3 regions of the Rouxiella sp. T17 genome follow, and region 3 is predicted to be linked to each of the others. Evidence: predicted binding sites of a transcription regulator. Region 3 holds the regulator's gene; each other region holds the start of a gene.
What was found. Region 3 encodes PurR, which represses purine synthesis genes. Its sites were predicted from a motif close to CANGCAAACGTTTGCNTG; they were not measured.
Positions count from the first base shown of each region.

Region 1: the regulator PurR is predicted to act here: its motif matches at 4,052-4,069, upstream of SC206_RS11320 (amino acid aminotransferase).
Region 2: the regulator PurR is predicted to act here: its motif matches at 3,823-3,840, upstream of purE (5-(carboxyamino)imidazole ribonucleotide mutase).

Region 1 is NZ_JAWUEA010000031.1:45,739-51,576, reverse strand. Features, by position in the region: gene ldtD (L,D-transpeptidase) at 1-1,240, shown strand, start outside; gene SC206_RS11330 (YcbK family protein) at 1,437-1,988, shown strand; gene SC206_RS11325 (MBL fold metallo-hydrolase) at 2,057-2,689, shown strand; gene SC206_RS11320 (amino acid aminotransferase) at 2,798-3,988, opposite strand; gene SC206_RS11315 (porin) at 4,235-5,326, opposite strand; gene asnS (asparagine--tRNA ligase) at 5,626-5,838, opposite strand, start outside.
Region 2 is NZ_JAWUEA010000035.1:218,510-224,347, reverse strand. Features, by position in the region: gene folD (bifunctional methylenetetrahydrofolate dehydrogenase/methenyltetrahydrofolate cyclohydrolase FolD) at 1-306, shown strand, start outside; gene ybcJ (ribosome-associated protein YbcJ) at 318-536, shown strand; gene cysS (cysteine--tRNA ligase) at 780-2,165, opposite strand; gene ppiB (peptidylprolyl isomerase B) at 2,496-2,990, shown strand; gene lpxH (UDP-2,3-diacylglucosamine diphosphatase) at 3,002-3,724, shown strand; gene purE (5-(carboxyamino)imidazole ribonucleotide mutase) at 3,940-4,449, shown strand; gene purK (5-(carboxyamino)imidazole ribonucleotide synthase) at 4,446-5,510, shown strand; gene ybbP (putative ABC transporter permease subunit YbbP) at 5,600-5,838, opposite strand, start outside.
Region 3 is NZ_JAWUEA010000041.1:4,004-9,841, forward strand. Features, by position in the region: gene cfa (cyclopropane fatty acyl phospholipid synthase) at 1-145, opposite strand, end outside; gene punC (purine nucleoside transporter PunC) at 525-1,721, opposite strand; gene punR (DNA-binding transcriptional activator PunR) at 1,922-2,824, shown strand; gene purR (HTH-type transcriptional repressor PurR) at 2,905-3,930, opposite strand; gene SC206_RS19330 (C40 family peptidase) at 4,378-5,250, opposite strand; gene SC206_RS19335 (Grx4 family monothiol glutaredoxin) at 5,717-5,838, shown strand, end outside.

The sequences.
Region 1 (5,838 bases), on a different contig from region 3:
GCCGCAGATGAGCAGCCCAATCAGTTTACGTCCGGGGCAGGTGAGTGACGACGTGCCCGCGCTACGACAGATTCTGGCGCGCAGTGCCTCGATGGTTGACGTCGTAGATAATTCGCCGCCTACGCCAACCGCCGAAACCATCGCCCAGAATACCACCAGCAATAACGTTGAAGATTTCTCTGTCGATGAAACCGCAGATAAAACCCAAAAGCCGTCGCCTGCCGTAAGCCCGTCGGCGACCTCCGTGCAAGACGTTTTGCCAACCCCGACGCCTGATAACGCCTCGCCGCCTGCAACCCAGCCGGATCGTATGCTGCCGGTGGCCGTCGCCGATAATATCTACACTCCGCAGCTGGTGGAGGCGGTAAAACGCTTCCAGAAATGGCAGGGTCTTGAGGCCGACGGCGTAATAGGGCCGAGCACGCGTCAGTGGCTTAATGCCTCGCCGCGCACCCGCGCCACGCTGCTGGCGCTTAACATCCAGCGTCTGCGCATTCTGCCGGGCGATGTGAATACCGGCATTATGGTTAACATCCCGAACTATTCGCTGAAATACTATCTCAACGGCAATGAAGTGCTGTCATCGCGCGTAATTGTAGGCCGTCCAAGCCGTAAAACGCCGCTGATGAGCAGCGTGTTAAGCAACGTGGTGCTGAATCCGCCGTGGAACGTGCCGACAACGCTGGTTCGTCAGGACATCGTGCCGAAGGTGATTCGCGACCCGGGTTATTTGCAGAAACACGGCTTTACTCTGCTTTCCGGCTGGAGCAACGACGCGGAGGTTATTGATCCGTCAACGATTAACTGGAGCATGGTGTCGCCGAACAACTTCCCGTATCGCGTGCGTCAACAGGCGGGTGCAATGAGCGCGCTGGGCCGCTATAAATTTAATATGCCAAGCTCGGACGCCATTTATCTGCACGATACGCCGAACCACAATCTGTTCCAGCGCGACGTGCGTGCGCTTAGCTCAGGTTGTGTGCGGGTTAACAAGGCGTCAGAGTTGGCCAACATGCTGTTGAATAATACGGGTTGGAACGATGCGCGAATTTCCTTGACCGTGCAGGGCGGCAGTACCACCTTCGTGCCGATTCGCCATCATATACCGGTAAAATTGTTCTATTTAACAGCATGGGTCGCTGACGATGGTAAGCCGCAGTTCCGCACAGATATTTACAATTATGATTCGACCGTGAGATCGGGTGCACAAATTCTGCCACAGGCAGAAAAACTGCTCTGATAAATGCAGCAATTTTAAGCTGATAAGTGTCTGAAACAGCAAACCGAAAGGGGATCGACAGAGGAATATTGGCACCTTAAGTCCAATTTCGCTCTGTTGACTCCCCCTATCAAGGCGGTTAAGGTTGCGAGGGGTCAAATTCTGGCCTTTATCAAGACCTTCTTTTCAGAATTCGCTATCAGGTAATTGACTGTTCATGGATCAAATAGATAAACATCGTCGTAAATGGCTGACACTGGGCGGTGCAGCTATGGGCGTGGCGCTTCTCCCTAACCGGGCTTTCGCTACGCTGTCGACACCAAGACCCCGCGTTTTGGTGATTAACAACCTCCACACTGGTGAAACCCTCAAAACCGAATTTTTTGACGGCAAGAAATACAACAGGGATGAGTTGGCGCGATTGAATCATTTGTTCCGCGACTATCGTGCCGAACAGGTCAAAAATATCGATCCTCAGCTTTTCGATCACATTTACCGCCTGCAAATTATGCTGGGCACCAACAAGCCGGTTCAGCTGATTTCAGGCTACCGCACGCTGGGGACCAACAATAAGCTGCGCGAGCGCGGTAGCGGCGTCGCGAAACACAGTTACCACACGCTGGGCCAGGCCATGGATTTCCACATTCAAGGCGTTGATTTGGCAAATATCCGCAAAGCGGCATTAAAAATGCGGATGGGTGGTGTAGGATATTATCCACGTAGTGACTTTGTTCACATCGATACCGGACCCGTCAGAAGCTGGGCGTGATCCTGTTGTCGACAGACAATAAATAGCCTGCAACTTTAGCCGTTGCAGGCGCGTGGAGAGTAACTTACATGAAGTATCACATCATTCCGGTGACGGCGTTCGGCCAGAACTGTTCAGTAATCTATTGTTCTAAAACCAATCAGGCAGCCATTGTCGATCCCGGCGGTGAAGCGGAAAAAATTCAGCGTGAAGTCAGCGCGCTTGGCGTTCAGGTGACGCAGGTCTTATTGACCCACGGCCATCTTGATCACGTCGGTGCCGCCGCTGAAATTGCCGCTCACTATCAGGTGCCGATTATTGGCCCGCATAAAGAAGATCAATTTTTGCTGGACGGCCTGCCCGAGCAAAGTCAGCGTTTTGGGTTGGATTACTGCGCGGCGTTTCTGCCAGATACCTGGCTGGAAGAGGGCGATGTGGTGCAGGTCGGAGAAGAGAAATTCTCCGTGCTGGAATGCCCTGGACATACGCCCGGACACATTATCTTTTTCAACGACGCAGCGCGTTTTGCGGTGTCTGGCGATGTGCTATTTAAAGGCGGCGTTGGGCGCAGCGACTTCCCGCGCGGCAGTCATCAAGACTTGATAGCCTCGATTAAAACCAAAATGCTGCCATTAGGCGATGACGTGGTCTTCCTGCCGGGGCACGGGCCAATGTCTACAATCGGCTCTGAAAAACAGTCCAATCCTTTCCTCCTGTCGTAGCTGCGTTAGCGTCAATGCCTTTGGGGAGTCTAGACTCTTCACACAATAAAAAAGCCAGCGATAAGCTGGCTTTTTGTTTTCTTTATAAGGCAAATAACTGACTGGAAATCACAGCACCGCGACGATGGCTTCGCACAGTGGCGTCATATTGTCTAACGTGATGCCTGCCACGTTGATGCGTCCTGAATTCACAGCATAAACGCCAAATTCTGAACGCAGGCGCAGCACCTGCTCTTTGCTCAGGCCGCTGAACGAGAACATGCCGTTTTGCTCAATGATGAAGGAGAAGTCCTGCTTTGCTCCTTTCTCTTTCAGCGTGGTCACAAACAGCTCACGCATCTGGTGGATACGCTGGCGCATGTCGCTGAGTTCCTGTTCCCACAACGCACGCAGCGCTGGATTACCCAGAATAGTCGCAACGACCGCCGCGCCGTGTGCCGGCGGGTTGGAGTAGTTGGTGCGAATCACCGATTTAACCTGGCTAAAGGCGCGATCGGCGGTTTCGGCATCTGCAGTGACCAGCGTGAAGGCCCCGACGCGCTCGTTATACAGGCCGAAGTTCTTGGAGTAAGAGCTGGCGACCAGCAGTTCGTCATGCAGCGCGGCGAAAATACGCAGGCCCTGCGCGTCTTCTTCCAGACCTTTGGCGAAGCCCTGATAGGCGAAATCGAACAGCGGCAGCCAGCCGTTGGCAACGGAAAGATCCGCCAGCTGTTGCCATTGTTCAACGGTAGGATCGATGCCGGTCGGGTTATGGCAGCAGCCGTGGAACAGCACGATGTCACCGGCCTGCGCCTCGCTCAGGCTTTGCAGCATGCCGTCGAAATCCAGCGCGTGCTTTTCGGCGTCGTAGTAGTTGTACTCTTTGACTTCCAGACCGGCGGAGGAGAACACGCCGATGTGATTTGGCCAGCTCGGATTACTCACCCATACGCGCTTGGCGCTGGTTTGCGTGGCGACGAAATCGGCAGCAATGCGCAGCGCACCGGTCCCGCCCGGCGTTTGTGCCGTGCGCGCACGTTTGGCGGCAATAAGGGCATTCTCTGCGCCAAACAGTAGGCCCTGAGTGCAGGCGGCGAAATCAGGCAAACCGTCGATGCTCAGATAGGTTTTGGTGGTTTCATTTTCAAGCAGATAAAGCTCGGCTTTCTTAACACTGGCCAGAACCGGCGTCTTACCTGAAGCGTCTTTGTAAACACCAATTCCGAGATTGATTTTGTCCTGACGATCGTCGGCGCGGAAAAGATCGGTTAGACCCAGGATAGGATCGGCGGGTGCGGCAGTGATTTTTTCAAACATTGAGAAACTTCCATGGCCTGTGAATAACAGAATAGGCACTCAGGTTACCGCCAGAATCCAGCTTTGCCAACCGTTTGCGGAAAAAAGAAAACAGAGTTGTGAGCGGGGCGCCAGCATTAGCCAATCTGATAAATAATGGCGAAAAAATGACGAAAAAGCCGATAAAAAGGCGAAAAAAAAAGCAGAGCCGAAGCCCTGCCTTTTTCATCTTCCCGAGTTGCTCCCGAAGGCGCTAACTCAAGCGGATTAGAACTGGTATACCAGACCCAGTGCAACAACGTCGTCGGTCGCCAGACCCAGTGCGTTGTTGTCGTCCAGACGGTTGATTTTGTAGTCAACGTAGGTGGACATGTTTTTGTTGAAGTAGTAAGTTGCGCCAACTTCATAGTATTTGTACAGGTATGCGTCGCCGATACCTTCGATATCTTTGCCTTTAGACTGCACGTAAGCAACAGAAGGACGCAGACCGAAATCGAACTGGTACTGAGCAATGATTTCTTCGGTGACCGCTTTGTTAGCGAAGCCGCTTTCAGCAACGCCATCAACGTCGCCGGAGATGCGAGCTGCATCGCGGGTTTCAGAGTAGAGTGCAGCAACGTAAACGTTGTTTGCATCATACTTGATGGCGGTGCCCCAGCTGCGTGCCTTGTTCTCGCCGTTGCCGAATGCCAGCTCTTTCTGACCGTCGGTACGGTTGGATTCAGCCCATGAACCTACGATTCCCAGACCAATTGAAGAGGTGTAAGAGGTAGACAGCGCGTAGCCATCACCGTTACCGCGCAGGATTTCGCCATCATCACGGTCGTTTTTGCCTTGGTACTGAACAGCGAAGTCCCAGCCGTCAACCAGACCAAAGAAGTTGGTGTTACGGTAAGTTGCTACGCCAGTAGAACGACCCGCCAGGTAGCCATCGGAGTAACCAGAGTCGCCGCCGTATTCAGGCATCATATCGGTCCAGCCGATAGTGTCGTACATCAGACCGTAGTTACGACCGTAGTCAAATGAACCCCATTGGCCGAATTTCAGACCAGCAAAGCCCAGACGGGTTTTGTTGCCGTCTTGTGCGTCAGAGCCTTCAGAGTTGTTGGCCTGAACGTTGTATTCCCACTGGCCGTAACCGGTGATGTTGTCATTAATCTTGGTTTCGCCTTTGAAGCCGAAACGAACGTAAGACTGGTCGCCATCGCTACCGTCGTCTTTAGAGAAGTAATGCAGGCCGTCGACTTTACCGTAAAGATCCAGCTTGTTGCCGTCTTTGTTATAAATTTCAGCTGCGTTTGCTGCGCCAGCAGCTAACAAGGCTGGGATAACCACTGCAAGAATGTTGCGCTTCATCATTTATTATTACCCTCATTGGTGTTATTTGGACACCTTGCCACTGCCTACAATACTTTACGGAACTATTGTTGAAAGTTTGGTGTCTCCTGTGTCTGAACGCACTATTCCATTGAGGGTGCTCTTAATCTACATCGAAAATGCTACTAAACCCCTAAACTTGTTTCAGTGGGAAAGAATGTGTTACAGGATGTAAAACTTACGGAACTTTGTGACAGGGATCTACGTTTAAAAATGCTAAAGGCCAGCATCGCTGGCCTTTAGTTGTATCTACTAATGTTAAATTAATAACTTTTAATTAATTAGAAGGTTGCACTGCGAGGTGTTCTTGGGAATGGGATAACGTCACGCACGTTTTGCACGCCGGTCACATAGGCGACTAAACGCTCAAAGCCAAGACCGAAACCTGAATGCGGCACGGTGCCGTAACGACGCAGGTCGCGGTACCACCAGTAATCTTCTTTATTCAGGCCCATCTCTTCCAGACGCGCGTCCAGTGCATCAAGGCGCTCTTC
Region 2 (5,838 bases), on a different contig from region 3:
GTTACACACCGTTTCACCAAAAACCTGCGCCACCACGTCGAAAACGCTGATTTAGTGGTCGTTGCTGTAGGAAAACCGGGCTTTATTCCTGGCGAATGGATCAAACCGGGCGCTATCGTGATTGATGTCGGTATTAACCGTCTGGAAAGTGGTAAAGTAGTCGGCGATGTAGAGTTTGATACTGCATCCGAGCGCGCGTCGTTCATCACGCCGGTTCCAGGTGGCGTAGGCCCGATGACTGTTGCTACACTTATTCAAAATACCTTGCAGGCATGCGAGGAATATCACGATGTGACTTCTCACTAAGACAGGATGGCATGGAAACTTTTTATCTCGAATCTCACCCGCACGTAGAACTCTGCGACCTGCTCAAATTTATGGGCTGGTGTGAGAGCGGTGCAGCAGCGAAAGCGGTGATTGCCGAAGGTCTGGTTAAGGTTAACGGGCAGGTTGAAACCCGCAAGCGTTGCAAAATTGTTGCCGATCAGCAAATCGAATTTGCCAGCAGCAAAATGGTGGTTAAAGCCTCCGAGTAATCAGGCTCACCTGAAATGCTCAATAAAAAACGGCGGTTAAGTCATTAACCGCCGTTTTTTTTATAAGTGACTGGGGTGATTGAAGGCAGTCAACACAGTTGCGGTTCGGAAGAGGCGATTTATAAATCTGCAGATTTCGAGCTGCAACAAGGCGACAACTGAATGAATCCCCAGAAACTTAGATAACTAAGTGACTGGGGTGATTGAAGGCAGTCAACACAGTTGCGGTTTGAAAGACGCGATTTATTTTCTGCGCCAGGTGGTGCCAGAGGCCCCATCTTCCAGAACGATGCCCATTTCATTGAGACGGTCGCGGGCTTTGTCAGCCATTGCCCAATCTTTGCTGGCACGCGCGTCGTTACGCTGCTTAATCAGTGATTCGATTTCTGCGACTTCCCCGTCGTCGGCCTGTGCGCCAGATTGCAGGAACTGCTCTGGATCTTGCGCCAATAAACCTAACACGCCCGCCAGACGGCGCAACTCAGCCGCCAGCCCGTTTGCCGCATCCAGATTTTCACCTTTCAGACGATTAATATCGCGCGCCATATCAAACAGCACGGAGTAAGCTTCTGGCGTATTGAAATCGTCGTCCATCGCGGCGCGAAAACGTGCTTCAAACTCTTCACCGCCCGCTGGTGCGGCGTTGGCGTCTGTTCCGCGCAGCGCGGTATACAGGCGTTCCATTGAGGTTCTCGCGAGTTTCAGGTTCTCTTCGCTATAGTTTAGCTGGCTGCGATAGTGGCCGGACATCAGGAAATAGCGCACGCTTTCGGCGTCGTAATATTTCAGCACGTCACGCACGGTAAAGAAGTTATCCAGCGATTTGGACATTTTTTCGCGGTCGATCATTACCATACCCGAATGCATCCACGTGTTGACGTAAGGGCCGTCGTGGGCGCAACTCGACTGGGCAATTTCGTTTTCGTGATGCGGGAACATCAGGTCAGAGCCACCACCGTGGATGTCAAAATGCGAGCCCAGCTGTTTGCAGTTCATGGCGGAACATTCGATGTGCCAGCCCGGGCGGCCGTTGCCCCACGGGGAATTCCAGCTTGGTTCACCCTCTTTCGACATTTTCCACAGCACGAAATCCATTGAATTTCTTTTTACATCAGCCACTTCAACCCGCGCGCCTGCTTGCAGCTGGTCGAGATCCTGACGGGACAGAATGCCGTAATCGGGGTCGCTTTCAACGGAGAACATCACGTCACCGTTTGAAGCAACATAGGCGTGATCGCGGTCGATTAAACGCTGTACGATGTCGATGATTTCTGCAATGTGATGCGTCGCACGCGGCTCGAGATCGGGCGGCAAGATGCCAAGAGAGTCGAAATCGCCGTGCATTTCAGCAATCATGCGATCGGTCAACTCGACGAAGCTCTCACCGTTTTCCGCAGCACGTTTAATGATTTTGTCATCAATATCGGTAATATTGCGTACATATTTCAGTGAATAGCCTAAAAAGCGCAGGTAGCGGGCAACGACATCAAAAGAGACGAACGTGCGACCGTGTCCGATATGACAGAGGTCGTAAACAGTAATTCCACACACGTACATACCGATTTTACCGGCATGAATTGGTTTAAATTCCTCTTTTTGGCGACTCAGGGTATTAAAAATCTTCAGCATCGAGCTATTCCAATTGTGTTGTGTGAAATTACTAAAAGACAAACGTAGACGGCAGACTTTATTAAAAGCGTGCAATAAACGCTGTTTAGAACATTGGCTTCATAATATAACGAAAAAACCGTCACCGAAACGTTATAAGGCCAGTCTCGGCAAGTTGGTTAACTTTTAATTGTTATAATATAACATTTTATTGAGTAAAGTGTTTTCATTCTGCTTGAAAAAGCCGCGTTAAAAGCAGGGGCTGACGGCTACTTTTGAGTTATGGTATAAGAAAAGGCTATAGTACTGCCTCATTAATGAGTAACACCAACTAAAAGCAGGATGATTATTATGGTCACTTTTCACACCAATCACGGCGACATCGTTATCAACACCTTTGCTGACAAAGCGCCAGTCACCGTTGAAAACTTCCTGAACTATTGCCGTAAGGGTTTCTACGACAACACAATTTTCCACCGTGTGATTAACGGTTTCATGATTCAGGGCGGCGGTTTCGAACCTGGCATGAATCAGAAAACCACTGACGCGCCAATCAAAAACGAAGCGAACAACGGCCTGAAAAACACCCGTGGTACGCTGGCGATGGCACGTACCAACGATCCACATTCAGCGACCGGTCAGTTCTTTATCAACCTGGTTGATAACGATTTCCTGAACCACAGCGGCCAGAACGCGCAGGGCTGGGGCTACTGTGTATTCGCAGAAGTTAGCGAAGGTCTGGACGTAGTAGACAAAATCAAAGCCGTTGCAACCGGCCGTAGCGGTATGCATCAGGACGTTCCAAAAGAAGACGTGATCGTGACAAGCGTTACCGTTAGCGAATAATACACGCAGGAATGACAACGTTTTTTATCGCAGATGTCCATCTTTGCGCACAGGAACCGGCAATTACTGCCGGTTTTCTGCGTTTTTTGCGCGAGGATGCGCCACAGGCCGACGCGCTGTATATTCTTGGCGACCTGTTTGAAGCCTGGATAGGCGACGACGATCCTCAACCGTTACATGCTGAAATTTCTTCTGCTCTCAAGGCGTTACATCAACAGGGCGTGCCCTGCTTTTTCATTCACGGCAATCGCGACTTCCTGTTGGGACGACGTTTCGCTCGTGAGAGCCTGATGACCCTGCTGCCCGAAAAAAAGGTGCTGGAACTTTATGGTCGTCGCATCTTGATTCTGCACGGCGACACGCTCTGCACCGACGATGTCGGTTACCAAAAATTCCGCAAAAAAGTGCATAATAGACTGATTCAACGACTCTTTCTTGCGTTGCCACTCAAGTGGCGTCTGGCCATTGCCGCGCGAATGCGTGCAGACAGCAAAGCTTCGAACAGCCATAAAGACCTGCGCATTATGGATGTGAATCAACAGGCCGTAGTGCAAGAGATGCAATCACACGGCGTCGAATGGATGATTCACGGCCATACCCATCGCCCTGCGATTCATGAAGTTCAGCTCGGCGAAAAGCTCGCACACCGCGCGGTACTTGGAGCCTGGCATGAGGAAGGTTCGATGGTTAAAGTCACCGCCGACGGTATCGAATTGATCTCCTTCCCTTTCTAATTTGCTCCTGCATTTATTCTGACTTGATTCATTGCGGCACTTAACAAGCCCTATCGCCGACGCGGTGGGTTTCTTGTCGCGGATGAGCCAAAGCAGGCGACGCAACCGTTTTCCTCGCCGTTTTGCCGTGCTATTATTTGCGCCCTCTCGGTCAGGTAATTATTTTTTGCACCACCACCTGACAACGCTTGCATAATCACAGGAGCTTTACAGGCATGACATCCAACGTTACCCCGGCAAAAATCGCTATCGTCATGGGGTCTAAAAGTGACTGGGCTACCATGCAGTTCGCTGCAGACGTCCTCACAACGCTGAATATTCCTTTTCATGTCGAGATTGTCTCCGCTCACCGCACGCCGGACAAACTGTTTAGCTTTGCGGAGCAGGCGTCTGAAAACGGTCTGGATGTAATTATTGCCGGTGCCGGTGGCGCAGCCCATCTGCCGGGCATGATCGCAGCGAAAACGCTGGTGCCGGTTCTCGGCGTGCCTGTTCAAAGCGCGGCCCTGAGCGGCGTCGACAGCCTCTATTCTATTGTACAGATGCCGCGCGGAATTCCGGTCGGTACGCTGGCAATCGGTAAAGCCGGCGCGGCAAACGCAGCGCTGCTTGCGGCACAGATTCTTGCCCTCCACGACGCTCGCATCGCGCAGGCGCTGGCCACCTGGCGCAAAGAGCAAACCGATGAAGTGCTGAATAATCCCGATCCGCGGGAGGAAGCATGAAGCCGGTCTGCGTACTCGGAAACGGCCAGCTAGGCCGCATGCTGCGTCAGGCGGGCGAGCCTTTGGGCATTACCGTTTATCCGGTCGGCATTGATGCCGAGCCTGAAGCCGTTCCGTTCCAAAATAGTGTCATTACCGCCGAAATCGAGCGCTGGCCCGAAACCGCGCTGACGCGCGAATTAGCCAGCCACACGGGTTTTGTAAACCGCGATATCTTCCCGCGTCTCGCCGATCGCCTGACGCAAAAACAGCTGCTCGACCAGCTGGGTTTAGCAACTGCTCCTTGGCAGCTGCTGGCCGACGCCTCCGAATGGGCTGACATCTACGCCAATCTGTGCGACTTGGCTATCGTCAAACGTCGCGTCGGCGGTTATGACGGTCGCGGCCAATGGCGTTTCCGTCAGGGCGAAGAAGTGACTCTGCCGGAAGAGTGCTACGGCGAGTGCATCGTTGAGCAAGGCATCAACTTCTCTGGTGAAGTGTCGCTGGTCGGCGCACGTGGTCACGACGGCAAAACGGTGTTCTACCCGTTGACCCACAACCTGCATCAGGACGGCATTCTGCGCACCAGCGTCGCCTTCCCCGAGCCTGACGCCGCACAGCAGCAGCAGGCCGAGTCGATGCTTTCTGCCATCATGAACGAGCTGGGCTACGTTGGCGTGATGGCGATGGAGTGTTTCATCGTCGAAGAGGGCTTGTTGATCAACGAGTTGGCACCACGCGTTCACAATAGCGGCCACTGGACACAAAACGGCGCGTCAATTAGTCAGTTCGAGCTGCACCTGCGCGCTATTCTGAATCTGCCTCTACCAAAGCCGGTGGTAAGCACGCCGTCCGTGATGGTGAATCTGATTGGCACCGCCGTGAATCTCGAGTGGCTGAGCCAGCCGCTGGTGAATCTGCACTGGTATGACAAAGAAGTGCGCGCGGGCCGTAAAGTCGGACATCTCAACCTCAACGATGCTAATCCGTTGCTGCTGAAAGATAATCTACAAGCGTTAGTGCCGATGCTGCCAGCCGAATATGCCAGCGGTATCGAATGGGCACTGGAAAAGCTTTAAATTTCCATTCTCGACACTAAAATCAAGGGCACTTTTCGTGCCCTTTTTTACGTCCTAACTTTTAGGCTTCAGCTTCTATTTTTCCACAATTAACTTTGATAACTGCGGAACAGCGCCTTGCCCTTGAGCAGTCGAATTCCGAGCCAGCCGCCGCACAGTGACAGCAATAGCGCGCTGGTCAACGGCACCGACCACCACAAGATCATGTTAGGTTCCCATGGGAAATCAAAGACTTTGCGTTGAAGCAGCCACAGCGCAGCCTCTGCGCCGACCGCCGCGGCAATACCCGCCACCAGTCCGAGCACGGCAAATTCGCACCATAGCGTAC
Region 3 (5,838 bases):
GTTTAAAAAAATCGGGATTTTTTACGGTAATGTCAAAAGGGCGGGAACCATTAACCTCGATGCCAGCCATTCTTAACATTTCGCTTGCGATGCGGTACCACTGATTGTCTTGAATACTTAGATCTTCTACGCACGATGTACTCATAGCTTCTCCATCACTTTTCTCTTCTGACTTATTAACCAGCCAACTTATTTAACCAGCCAAGTTATTTAACCCATTAACAAATAGGAACGCCTGGCAGATCTAATGAGAACAGACGAAAGGATCCGTCTTGCCTGATATACGACTATGAACAGAGGAAAATACGAAGGACACCTGACGGTTTAACGCCACGGTGAAACATCCTTGTACTATTAATGTGACGCGATGCCCGCGCCCAAAAGTTGCTTGTGATAAAAGTTTTGTAAAAGTGTTATTTTATTTTGTTGAATTGAGTATAAGCTCGCCTGCCAGCATTCTCAATATTAAATATTCGCAGGCGCACCTATTGTTCAACTCACTGTTTGCTATGATTTTTTAGCAGTCAATTAGCATGCTTTGCTTCTGGATGTCTGGACTTCTGTTTTGCCACTTTCTTCGTCAATCTATATCCCAATACCATTAATCCTACCGTCGATAACATCACTGTGACCGTCGCCAGCAAAGGTTGGGCAATAAATGTCGAGACCAGCATGCTGGCAATAAAACATAATCCTAATTGCAGAGTATTTTGCAGCGCGGCAGCCTTGCCGGTATTTGCCGGGAAGGGCATCAATGCGTTCGCCACCACAATCGGATAACAGGCACCGTTCATGAAAGCCATAAAGCAGAACGGAATCAGCAAGGCTAATAATGGCGCCGTGGTGAGTGTGGCAATCAGGAATAATGAAATAACGCTGACCGCATAGCCCACTAATAGCCAAGGCAGCAGGCGAGCGCCATCAATTTTGCCGATAAGCGCGCGACATCCATAACCGCCGAGTAAAAATGCAATCGTTTGAGGCACATAGCTTAAACCAATGGCCGATGCGCCATAGCCCATTTCACCCAGAATAAAGGGTGAGCCGGTCAGCCAGGCAAAGAAACCCGCCGAGCTGGCGGCGTAAATCAATACGTTACCGCTATAGACCGGCGAGGCTAACATGCTGCCGATCCCACTTTGTGATGAATTTTTTTGCCCGCTTGCTTTACGCGTTTCTTTTAAGGTCAGCGTGAAGAACAGCAGCAACGCGCCCAGAACTAACAGCAGGGCGAAAATCACGCGCCAGTTAAAGTGATTCAAAACCCAGGCACCGACCAGTGGGGCAAGCGCGGGGGAAAGCGCGACCAGCGGCATGATGCTGGCAAAAGTGCGTTTGGCAACCTGCGCGGAATAGCGGTCAACCACCAGCGCCTGCCAGCTTACCGCCGCCGCACAAACGCCCACGGCCTGCACGAAACGCAGCGCCAGCAGCAGCTCGGTGCTTTGCACCCAAATCATGCCGAGACAGCCGAAGGTAAACAGCCCCAAACCCGCCAGCAGGATAGGTTTCCGACCAAACTTGTCTGACAATGGCCCCCAAATCAGCTGCGCGGCCGCAAAACCCGCTAGAAAAACGCTCAGGCTCGAGCTAATTGCGCCGGGCGAGGCATCAAGGCTTTCTTGCATATAACCGAAGGCCGGCAGATACATGTCGGTGGCCAAAAATCCGAGCATGCTCAGACCCGCCAAATAAAGTAAAAATCCAAATGAAGGTTTCATGATGTTCTCTTGTAATGCGTAAACGTAGCCAAAACTGTTGTAGGGACAGAATTTGGGAGTGAATGTGCTAAAAGCGAAAAGTTAAGAGCGCGCAGTTTATCTGCTTGGCGCGGCGGTTGTGAAACGCTAATATTTGCACCATCGATTCAAAAATTTTGAAAGCAGAGGGCGGCCTTTTCAGGCGTCGCGAGGAACCGGTTATGTGGTCAGAATATTCACTGGAAGTCGTCGACGCCGTCGCGCGGAACGGCAGCTTTACCGCGGCGGCTCAAGAGCTGAATCGCGTGCCCTCGGCGATCAGTTATCAGGTGCGCCAGCTTGAAGAATGGCTGGCGGTGCCGCTGTTCGAAAGGCGGCATCGCGACGTGGAATTAACCCCTTCAGGGCGGCTTTTCGTTGAAGAAGCGCGGGTGCTTATCAAAAAAATGCTCTCAACCCGGCGTCAGTGTCAGCAGATTGCCAACGGCTGGAGCGGACAGCTGCGCGTGGCGGTGGATCGCATCGTTAAACCGGCGCGCGTGCGCCAGCTGGTGGTGGATTTTTACCGCGCCTTTCCCGATACGGAGCTGCTCATTCAGGGCGAAGTTTTTAACGGCGTGTGGGACGCGCTGGCCGACGATCGCGCCGACGTGGCGATTGGCGCGACCAGCGCGGTGCCGGTGGGCGGGCGTTTTAGCTTCCGAGATATGGGCACCTTGCCGTGGCATTGTGTAGTCAGCGCCGAACATCCGTTGGCACAGCTTAAGCTGGCGCTTAACGATGACGCGCTTCGCCCTTATCCTGCGCTGTGTATTGAAGATACTTCAAGAAATCTGCCTAAGCGCGACACCTGGACACTCGATAACCAGCGCCGTTTAGTGGTGCCGGACTGGACCTGTGCCATCGATTGCCTGTGTGAAGGGCTGTGTGTCGGCATGCTGCCCGTTCACATGGTGGAAACGTGGATTGCAAAACAGCAGCTGGCGGTGCTCGATTTAGCCAGTGGTTTTCCGGAAAGCCCGTGTTGCCTGACGTGGGATCAGCGCAATCACTCTCCGGCACTGGATTGGCTGCTCAATTATTTGGGCGACAGCGAGACGTTAAATAAAGAGTGGTTGCGGTAGGCTGTTCCGTATAAAAAGGCTTTAAATAAAAAAAACGCCTACAAGGTAGGCGTTTAGGGGGTTAATCTGATAAATAACTTTTAACGACGATAGTCGATAAACGGACCATCGACCACAGAGCGTCTTTCTACCAGCTTCGGTTTCACTTCAATGGTCTGCTGAATCTCGCGTTTGCTGATGATTCTGTCGAGCAACATGGTGAAAGCCATTTCGCCCAGTCGCTCTTTCGGCTGGTGGACGGTGGTTAACGCCGGTGAGAAATAACGCGCGTTGCGCACGTTGTCATAGCCAATCACCGAAATGTCCTGTGGAACGCGCAGGCCCATTTCGTCGGCGGCGCAAATCGCGCCCATTGCCATAACGTCACCACCACAGAAAATCGCCGTCGGCCGCTGCTTCTGATTCAAGATCTTTTGCATCGCCTGATAACCGGACTCTGGCTCGAAATCGCCCTGAACGACCCATTCATCGCGCACGGCAATGTTGGCTTCGTTCATGGCTTTTAAAAATCCGCGATAACGACCGCCGCCGGTGTTGCGATTAAGCTGGCCCGGAATAGCGCCAATGTCGCGGTGACCGCGTTCGATCAAATAACGGCCCGCCAGATAACCGCCTTCAAAGGCGTTATCAATAATCGAGTCGGTAAAATCGTTTTTCGCCTCGCCCCAATCCATGACAACCATGGGAATCGAACGATACTCTTCGAGCATCGCCAGCAGCTCGGCAGGATATTCTGCGCACATGACCAGCAGGCCATCGACGCGTTTTTGCGCCAGCATCTGCAAATAGGCTTTTTGCTTTTCAAAATCATTGTGCGAGTTGCACAAAATCAGGGTGTAACCCTTGGCAAAGCAGCTATTTTCAACCGCTTCAATCACTTCGGCAAAGTAGGGCGCCTCGCTTGAGGTTGCCAGCAGGCCGATAGTCTTGGTGTTGTTAACCTTCAGGCTGCGCGCGACGGCACTCGGCGAATAGTGCAGATCTTTAATGGCAGCGCGGACAGCGGCTTTGGTTTCTTCGGCGACGAAACGGGTTTTATTGATGACGTGCGACACGGTTGTAGTCGAAACACCAGCGCGCTTAGCGACATCTTTGATCGTGGCCATGTAAAAATCACTCCTGAACTAACCCTTTTCAGCACGTTAGTTTTTTGTTAATCGTTTGCCTGCGTGCATTCCACTGCTCAAATCATTTTAGGCAGTCGAATCGTTGGGGAGTTTCAGGAAGGCCTGAAAGAAGCGTCGGACAGCTAAGACCGGGCACACAGCGTGGTAACCGCTAATTTTCTCTTATATCGTTATAAAGGGAAAGCCAAATTTGTGCTTTCCCTTTAACTTGATGCGCAAATTGGCCTATTTAAGAGTTTTGTTGCGCAATAAAACCAAAGCAGGCGGCGCTAAAAGTGAAAAGGGCGATTTCCTATTAAAGAAATCGCCCTTGTCTATTTTCTTTCTGCGCCCGCTTTAGCCATATTGCCTGTTAGGGCTGGAAGGCGATTCGGGGTAAACCATTCGTTAAATGCTATTCACAGGTGTTAAGCGAGAAATCATTATTTAACGAATCGTTTTTGGCGTCATCACTCGGCGAGCACCAACATAATGGTCTTGCCAGTAGTTATCGGCCAGATAACTGATTTTGATGTCTTCACCAGTACGTGGCGACTGAATAAATTTGCCGTTACCGACATAAACGCCTACGTGGTCCGCTGCGCCGCGCTTGGAAATACGGAAGAAGACTAAATCTCCGGATTCAAGCTCACCGCGAGCAATAGGGGCTGCGTCGCGTAAATGGTACATCTCGTTGGCGGTACGTGGCATCTTGATACGCATTAAATCTTTATACGCGTAATAGACCAGACCACTGCAATCGAAACCGGTATTTGGCGAGGTTCCGCCCCAGCGATAAGGTTTGCCGACCTGGTGCATCAGCTTGTTCATCGCGGTTTCTTTAGCGTGCAAATACTTTTTCTTGTGTGCGGCGCTCAAAGTCAGCGGGGCACAGGTATCGGCTTTGGCTTTATGCTTTCGATGTCGGCCATAGCTCTTTTTCGTTTCTGTCGCGCACAACACGTTAGTGGTGGAGGCAACAGAACGGGTAATAGAAGTTATCTCTTTCTTCGGCTTTTCGGCTTTGTTTCTTACCAGCTTGGTGCTGATAGGATGTTGATGAGCAATTTTGCTCTTCGCCTGCACGCGGGTTTTACTTTTGCCGTGTTCTTTCGCTTTAGTCTGCTCTTTAACGGGAACCGTTTTCGTCTTTTTACTGCTTCGGGCGACGACCTTTCGCTTTCGTCGCTCATCAGGTTTTGCCTGATTAATATGTTTTTCCGCCTGCTGCACGGAAACACGACTGCTTGGCGAAGCATGCGCCAAATTTAAAAAGAGCTGGGTAAACAGCAGCACAAAAAGCGTAAACATTAAACGCATGGCGTCGCTACCAATATTAGGCCGAAGTTAAACATCAAAAGATGTCCCAGTATTCCCCAAAAGCGGGAGACAAAACAGCACGAATTGCTTCGATTCTAATTCATATTGTGAGAAAAAGTTAATAACTTTTTTTTCGGCTGAAATATGAACTATGATGCTGCAAAATTAACCGAGATTCAGGGGCTTATACCGACGTTACCAAAAAGATCCCGTCAGGATCCTTTGGGTTAAAGTCACAGAATAAAAATGTTATTCTATTTGAATCTTTAGTTTTGCACTGTTTTGGCAATCAGGGATACTATCACCGACATTACCGTGATGCATTAACTTACGCGATAAAGACCCTGCAAAAAATAGCGTTTTTATCCGCGAGCTGCCATCGTTACAATGGCAGACAGTTGATCAGGTTTTCCCTGGATTGAGTAATGACCGTGACAGCCAATTAATGGCTTGAGGAAGCAAGAAAATGACCACTACTATTGAAAAAATTCAGCAGCAGGTTTCCGAAAACCCAATCCTGCTTTACATGAAAGGCTCACCAAAGCTGCCAAGCTGCGGCTTCTCTGCTCAGGCCGTTCAGGCGCTGTC